3 regions of the Lysinibacillus sp. 1 U-2021 genome follow, and region 3 is predicted to be linked to each of the others. Evidence: a T-box and tRNA genes for the amino acid it is inferred to sense, from the RefSeq annotation. Region 3 holds a T-box; the other regions hold tRNA genes.
The links. A T-box is a leader RNA that pairs with one kind of tRNA and senses whether it is charged. The one in region 3 lies ahead of serS (serine--tRNA ligase), so its partner is inferred to be a tRNA-Ser.
Positions count from the first base shown of each region.

Region 1 (2,231 bases), 1.2 Mb from region 3:
GTAGGTCGTGGGTTCGACTCCTATCGCCGGCACCATTCCCTTGGAGGGGTAGCGAAGTGGCTAAACGCGGCGGACTGTAAATCCGCTCCTTAGGGTTCGGCGGTTCGAATCCGTCCCCCTCCACCATTTTAGGGGCATAGTTCAACGGTAGAATAGAGGTCTCCAAAACCTTTGGTGTGGGTTCGATTCCTACTGCCCCTGCCAGGTATTGAGGTACTCGTTCATAATACAGCTAATATAATCTATATAGTGGCGATTGTGGCGAAGTGGTTAACGCATCGGATTGTGGTTCCGACATTCGTGGGTTCGATTCCCATCAGTCGCCCCATTTTAAAATTGGGGTATAGCCAAGCGGTAAGGCAACGGATTTTGATTCCGTCATGCCTAGGTTCGAATCCTAGTACCCCAGCCATTTTTAATTTCACGAGCCATTAGCTCAGTTGGTAGAGCATCTGACTTTTAATCAGAGGGTCGAAGGTTCGAGTCCTTCATGGCTCATCATTTTTTAATTAACATGCGCCCGTAGCTCAATTGGATAGAGCGTCTGACTACGGATCAGAAGGTTATGGGTTCGACTCCTGTCGGGCGCGCCAATAAAATCATGTTTACGGAATGTAGCTCAGCTTGGTAGAGCACTTGGTTTGGGACCAAGGGGTCGTAGGTTCGAATCCTGTCATTCCGACCATCTTTCATGTTAAATGGGGCCTTAGCTCAGCTGGGAGAGCGCCTGCCTTGCACGCAGGAGGTCAGCGGTTCGATCCCGCTAGGCTCCACCATTGTAATATTTTTGGAGGTATACCCAAGTCTGGCTGAAGGGATCGGTCTTGAAAACCGACAGGCGGGTAACACCGCGCGGGGGTTCGAATCCCTCTACCTCCTCCATTTTTCGGGTCAGTAGCTCAGTTGGTAGAGCATTAGATTGAAGCTCTAAGTGTCGGCGGTTCGATTCCGTCCTGACCCACCATTATTGCGGGTGTAGTTTAATGGTAAAACCTCAGCCTTCCAAGCTGATGTCGTGAGTTCGATTCTCATCACCCGCTCCAAAATGGGCCTATAGCTCAGCTGGTTAGAGCGCACGCCTGATAAGCGTGAGGTCGATGGTTCGAGTCCATTTAGGCCCATCATTATTCCGAAGTAGCTCAGTTGGTAGTAGCACCTGACTGTTAATCAGGTTGTCGCAGGTTCGAGTCCTGCCTTCGGAGCCACGGCCCGTTGGTCAAGTGGTTAAGACACCGCCCTTTCACGGCGGTAACACGGGTTCGAATCCCGTACGGGTCATCAAGCATGTAGCACAGATGTGTGTTACATGCTTTTTTCTATTCTCCTTTTTGTTAATCGATAAAAGATAATGCAATAGCAGAAAAAGACCTATTGGCAAGGTGAGGGACTAAATTTCATTCCCCTAGCATCTTTCTATGGGCTTCCAATAAACCGCTTTACTTACCACGTACACTTCATGGTCAACATTTTTGTGAAGGCGCTTGACTTCTCTAGTATAGCGATACAGGCGCAATCCTGCCCAGAGAATTAGTGAAACTGGTTCTGCTCTATGCGAAAGCGAAGTACTAGCAGCAAGTAAGTAGCTCAGAGCGATTAGTCTTTCCATCATTTATAAAAATTCTGTTGATTTCTTTGTTCTGCAATCCCCTGAAAAAGGCTACATGACTACTGTAGCCTTTTTATAATAATTAAAATCTTTCTCCCTTACATTCTCTTACGAAAAAGAGTCTATAGAGTAAATTTGAACAAACTATTTCATATATAAAATATGTATGTTTTTTCGATTACTATTTTCATGGTGCTTGTTGTTTTGTTCCTCTAATATGAGGATAAGTGGAGGAATCGATATGAATATACAGGAGATACAGCAATTTTTAAATCTATATCAGACAGAACAAAATGAATCAGAACTTTGGTTAAAGAATAGATTACAGGCAGTTAAGGATGCAGGTGAATATCACCCAACAACAGAGGAGCTAGTTTTTGGTGCACGGGTGGCATGGCGAAATAGCAATAAGTGTATTGGACGTCTGTTTTGGCAGTCACTGCATGTGGTAGATGCACGTGATGTTTTAGATGAAAAGGCTATTTTTCATAAATTACTAGAACATATTGATTATGCGACAAATCATGGGAAAATCCGTCCAACTATAACAGTGTTTGCTTCCGATAGAGTACGGATTTGGAATCATCAACTAATTCGTTATGCAGGCTATGAAACAGATGCAGGC
Region 1 is NZ_CP123966.1:4,549,209-4,551,439, forward strand. Features, by position in the region: tRNA gene QH639_RS24175 (tRNA-Thr) at 1-35, shown strand, start outside; tRNA gene QH639_RS24180 (tRNA-Tyr) at 43-126, shown strand; tRNA gene QH639_RS24185 (tRNA-Trp) at 131-204, shown strand; tRNA gene QH639_RS24190 (tRNA-His) at 253-328, shown strand; tRNA gene QH639_RS24195 (tRNA-Gln) at 338-412, shown strand; tRNA gene QH639_RS24200 (tRNA-Lys) at 426-498, shown strand; tRNA gene QH639_RS24205 (tRNA-Arg) at 517-593, shown strand; tRNA gene QH639_RS24210 (tRNA-Pro) at 609-685, shown strand; tRNA gene QH639_RS24215 (tRNA-Ala) at 701-776, shown strand; tRNA gene QH639_RS24220 (tRNA-Ser) at 790-882, shown strand; tRNA gene QH639_RS24225 (tRNA-Phe) at 889-964, shown strand; tRNA gene QH639_RS24230 (tRNA-Gly) at 970-1,043, shown strand; tRNA gene QH639_RS24235 (tRNA-Ile) at 1,048-1,121, shown strand; tRNA gene QH639_RS24240 (tRNA-Asn) at 1,129-1,205, shown strand; tRNA gene QH639_RS24245 (tRNA-Glu) at 1,207-1,278, shown strand; gene QH639_RS24250 (nitric oxide synthase oxygenase) at 1,848-2,231, shown strand, end outside.
Region 1: it encodes a tRNA-Ser, which carries the amino acid that the T-box ahead of serS (serine--tRNA ligase) is inferred to sense. The anticodon was not compared.

Region 2 (2,231 bases), 1.9 Mb from region 3:
TTAGCTCAGCTGGGAGAGCATCTGCCTTACAAGCAGAGGGTCGGCGGTTCGAGCCCGTCATCCTCCACCATATGCCGGTTTAGCTCAGCAGGTAGAGCAACTGACTTGTAATCAGTAGGTCGTGGGTTCGATTCCTATAGCCGGCACCATTTTTTCGAGCCATTAGCTCAGTTGGTAGAGCATCTGACTTTTAATCAGAGGGTCGAAGGTTCGAGTCCTTCATGGCTCACCATTTTTAAATAATAATAAGCGGGTGTGGCGGAATTGGCAGACGCACTAGACTTAGGATCTAGCGCCGCAAGGCGTGGGGGTTCGACTCCCTTCACCCGCACCATTATTTTCATTGCCAGATAAAAAAGCTTATGCACATGCGGAAGTAGTTCAGTGGTAGAACACCACCTTGCCAAGGTGGGGGTCGCGAGTTCGAACCTCGTCTTCCGCTCCAAATGTGCCGGGGTGGCGGAACTGGCAGACGCACAGGACTTAAAATCCTGCGGTAGGTGACTACCGTACCGGTTCGATTCCGGTCCTCGGCACCATTTTAAATGCGCCCGTAGCTCAATTGGATAGAGCGTCTGACTACGGATCAGAAGGTTATGGGTTCGACTCCTGTCGGGCGCGCCAAAAGAACAACGGGAAGTAGCTCAGCTTGGTAGAGCACTTGGTTTGGGACCAAGGGGTCGCAGGTTCGAATCCTGTCTTCCCGACCATTTCCAAAAAATTATGGGGCCTTAGCTCAGCTGGGAGAGCGCCTGCCTTGCACGCAGGAGGTCAGCGGTTCGATCCCGCTAGGCTCCACCATAAGTAAATTAACCAGTATAAAGATCCTGGCGGCGTAGCTCAGCTGGCTAGAGCGTACGGTTCATACCCGTAAGGTCGGGGGTTCGATCCCCTCTGCCGCCATCTTAAAGGACCTTTAGCTCAGTTGGTTAGAGCAGACGGCTCATAACCGTCCGGTCGCAGGTTCGAGTCCTGCAAGGTCCACCATTTATATATTGTAACGGAGGTATACCCAAGTCTGGCTGAAGGGATCGGTCTTGAAAACCGACAGGCGGGTAACACCGCGCGGGGGTTCGAATCCCTCTACCTCCTCCAGTTTTAAATTTTTATAAATGGTGCTTTAAAAACTCGAAACAACATAAAATTATCGCGGGGTGGAGCAGTGGTAGCTCGTCGGGCTCATAACCCGAAGGTCGTTGGTTCAAATCCGGCCCCCGCAACCAAAAGGTCCCGTGGTGTAGCGGTTAACATGCCTGCCTGTCACGCAGGAGATCGCCGGTTCGATCCCGGTCGGGACCGCCATTTTTAAAATAAAAGTCATGAGAAGCAAAAGAGTGAGAAAGCTTAGCATGGACGAAATGGGTCAGTAGCTCAGTTGGTAGAGCATTAGATTGAAGCTCTAAGTGTCGGCGGTTCGATTCCGTCCTGACCCACCATTTATGCGGGTGTAGTTTAATGGTAAAACCTCAGCCTTCCAAGCTGATGTCGTGGGTTCGATTCCCATCACCCGCTCCAAGGGCCTATAGCTCAGCTGGTTAGAGCGCACGCCTGATAAGCGTGAGGTCGATGGTTCGAGTCCATTTAGGCCCACCATTATTCCGAAGTAGCTCAGTTGGTAGTAGCACCTGACTGTTAATCAGGTTGTCGCAGGTTCGAGTCCTGCCTTCGGAGCCATTTTTTATTTTGGGGAAGTACTCAAGAGGCTGAAGAGGCGCCCCTGCTAAGGGTGTAGGTCGGGTAACCGGCGCGAGGGTTCAAATCCCTCCTTCTCCGCCATGGGCCCGTTGGTCAAGTGGTTAAGACACCGCCCTTTCACGGCGGTAACACGGGTTCGAATCCCGTACGGGTCATACTACCTGTTAATGGTGAAAGCAGGTGCAGGCACGGATGCTGCTATTGATTCCCTTAAGCCATACCTCGATAAAGGTGACATCATCATCGATGGTGGTAATACCTTCTTCCAGGACACCATTCGTCGTAATCGTGAGCTTTCTGCTGAAGGCTTTAACTTCATTGGTACCGGTGTTTCCGGTGGTGAAGAGGGCGCGCTGAAAGGTCCTTCCATTATGCCTGGTGGCCAGAAAGAAGCCTATGAACTGGTTGCTCCGATCCTTACCAAGATCGCCGCAGTGGCTGAAGACGGTGAGCCATGCGTTACCTATATCGGTGCTGATGGCGCAGGCCATTATGTGAAGATGGTTCACAACGGTATTGAATACGGTGATATGCAA
Region 2 is NZ_CP123966.1:300,285-302,515, forward strand. Features, by position in the region: tRNA gene QH639_RS01510 (tRNA-Val) at 1-70, shown strand, start outside; tRNA gene QH639_RS01515 (tRNA-Thr) at 74-149, shown strand; tRNA gene QH639_RS01520 (tRNA-Lys) at 157-232, shown strand; tRNA gene QH639_RS01525 (tRNA-Leu) at 250-334, shown strand; tRNA gene QH639_RS01530 (tRNA-Gly) at 371-445, shown strand; tRNA gene QH639_RS01535 (tRNA-Leu) at 451-539, shown strand; tRNA gene QH639_RS01540 (tRNA-Arg) at 548-624, shown strand; tRNA gene QH639_RS01545 (tRNA-Pro) at 634-710, shown strand; tRNA gene QH639_RS01550 (tRNA-Ala) at 726-801, shown strand; tRNA gene QH639_RS01555 (tRNA-Met) at 830-903, shown strand; tRNA gene QH639_RS01560 (tRNA-Ile) at 911-987, shown strand; tRNA gene QH639_RS01565 (tRNA-Ser) at 1,003-1,095, shown strand; tRNA gene QH639_RS01570 (tRNA-Met) at 1,149-1,223, shown strand; tRNA gene QH639_RS01575 (tRNA-Asp) at 1,227-1,302, shown strand; tRNA gene QH639_RS01580 (tRNA-Phe) at 1,361-1,436, shown strand; tRNA gene QH639_RS01585 (tRNA-Gly) at 1,442-1,515, shown strand; tRNA gene QH639_RS01590 (tRNA-Ile) at 1,517-1,593, shown strand; tRNA gene QH639_RS01595 (tRNA-Asn) at 1,598-1,674, shown strand; tRNA gene QH639_RS01600 (tRNA-Ser) at 1,686-1,776, shown strand; tRNA gene QH639_RS01605 (tRNA-Glu) at 1,779-1,850, shown strand; partial or broken gene gnd (decarboxylating NADP(+)-dependent phosphogluconate dehydrogenase) at 1,857-2,231, shown strand, end outside.
Region 2: it encodes a tRNA-Ser, which carries the amino acid that the T-box ahead of serS (serine--tRNA ligase) is inferred to sense. The anticodon was not compared.

Region 3 (2,231 bases):
TGGTGTATTAGCATTACAAGGAGCAGTTCGTGAGCATATACAAATGTTAGAAGCTCTTGGTTGTGAAGCAATTCAAGTAAAACAAAGAAAGGATTTAGGAAGCCTAGATGGACTTGTGTTACCAGGTGGAGAAAGCACAACAATGAGAAAATTGCTGGATCGATTTGATCTGCTAGAGCCAATTCGTGGACTTGCACAGAAAGGATTACCGATGCTTGGTACATGTGCGGGATTAATTTTATTAGCCAAGGATCTAATTGAAGATGAACCACATTTGGCTGTGATGGACGTGACTGTAGCAAGAAACTCATATGGACGTCAGGTGGATAGCTTCGAAGTACAACTAGATATTCCTAAAGTCGGTGTAGGGATTCCAGCAGTATTTATTCGTGCACCTCATATTGAAGCGGTAGGTAAAGGTGTTGAAATTCTTGCAAAACATGATGGGAAAATAATCTTGGCACAAGATGGCCATTTATTGGGTTGTTCGTTTCATCCCGAATTAACAGAGGATACACGAATTCTTGAATATTTTGTAACCTCTATGGTATGACTTGCAAAATTTGTTTTCATATAGTACAGTATGGTTAAATTTTAAATAACTGAACACGATGATGGGAAGTAGTAGCAAGCACGTTTTTTTTAGAGAGTCAGCGGCTGGTGGAAGCTGATAAAAGCACTTGTGAATCCGTCCTGGAGTTGCACAGTCGAAGTGAATGAAGTAGGCTGTAGCCGGCTGAAATGCCGTTATGAAATAAGTGGATTAGGCAGAAATAGGTCTAGTCAATTAGGGTGGCAACGCGGGTAGCTCTCGTCCCTTTTTAGGGATGAGGGCTTTTTTGTGTTCATTTCGCTGCAACGATTTTCCATCATGAAGAAACTATTGGAGGTATGAAGATGTTAGATATTAAACGCGTACGCGATAATTTCGCGGAAATTAAAGAGATGTTATTAACACGTAATGAAGATTTAGGAAATTTAGATGACTTTGAAGGCTTAGATGCAAAACGTCGTGAATTAATTGCCAAAACAGAAGAATTAAAAGCAGAACGCAATAAAGTATCTGAACAAATCTCAGTTATGAAACGCAACAAAGAAAATGCTGATGAAGTCATTGCTCGTATGCGTCAGGTTGGCGATGAAATTAAAGAATTAGATGTACAATTAAATGATGTTGAAGAACGCTTTAAAGATATGATGATGCGTTTACCAAATATCCCACATGAATCTGTACCAGTAGGCACAACAGAGGATGACAATGTTGAAGAATATACGTGGGGTGAAATTCCGACATTTGATTTTGATATTAAAGCACACTGGGACCTTGCAACGGATTTAAAAATTGTAGACTTTGAACGTGGCGCGAAAGTAACAGGTAGCCGTTTCTTATTCTATCGTGGTCTTGGTGCTCGTTTAGAACGAGCATTAATGACATTCATGATGGATTTACATGCAGAGGAGCATGGTTACGAGGAAATGCTACCACCTGTCATTGTTAATCGAGATAGCCTAACAGGTACAGGGCAACTTCCGAAATTTGAGGAAGATGTATTCAAATTAGAGGAAACAGATTATTTTATGATTCCAACTGCAGAAGTACCAGTAACGAACTTCTATCGAGATGAGATTTTACCGGCTGAAGCTTTACCACAAGGCTTTGCAGCGTATAGTGCTTGCTTCCGTTCAGAAGCGGGATCTGCAGGTCGTGATACACGTGGTTTAATTCGTCAACACCAGTTCAATAAAGTAGAATTAGTACGTTTTGTAAAACCAGAGGAGTCATACGAACAATTAGAGCTACTAACAAGTCATGCAGAAAAAGTATTACAATTACTAGGCTTACCATATCGTAAGTTAAAAATGTGTACAGCTGATTTAGGTTTTACTGCAGCGAAAAAATATGATTTAGAAGTTTGGATTCCTGCACAAAACATGTACCGTGAAATTTCTTCTTGCTCTAACTTTGAGGATTTCCAGGCACGACGAGCAAATATCCGCTTCCGTCGTGAGCCAAATGCAAAACCAGAATATGTGCATACATTAAACGGCTCAGGTCTTGCCATTGGCCGTACAGTTGCTGCTCTTCTAGAAAACTACCAACAAGCTGATGGCAGCGTAGTAATTCCTGAAGTTTTAAGACCTTATATGGGCGGTAAAGAAGTAATCGCACCAAAATAAACGACAGATAAAGCTATTTTAGACAATTCCTTTATGGATGTTCTAAAATAGCT
Region 3 is NZ_CP123966.1:3,398,597-3,400,827, forward strand. Features, by position in the region: gene pdxT (pyridoxal 5'-phosphate synthase glutaminase subunit PdxT) at 1-553, shown strand, start outside; T-box leader at 603-822, shown strand; gene serS (serine--tRNA ligase) at 898-2,178, shown strand.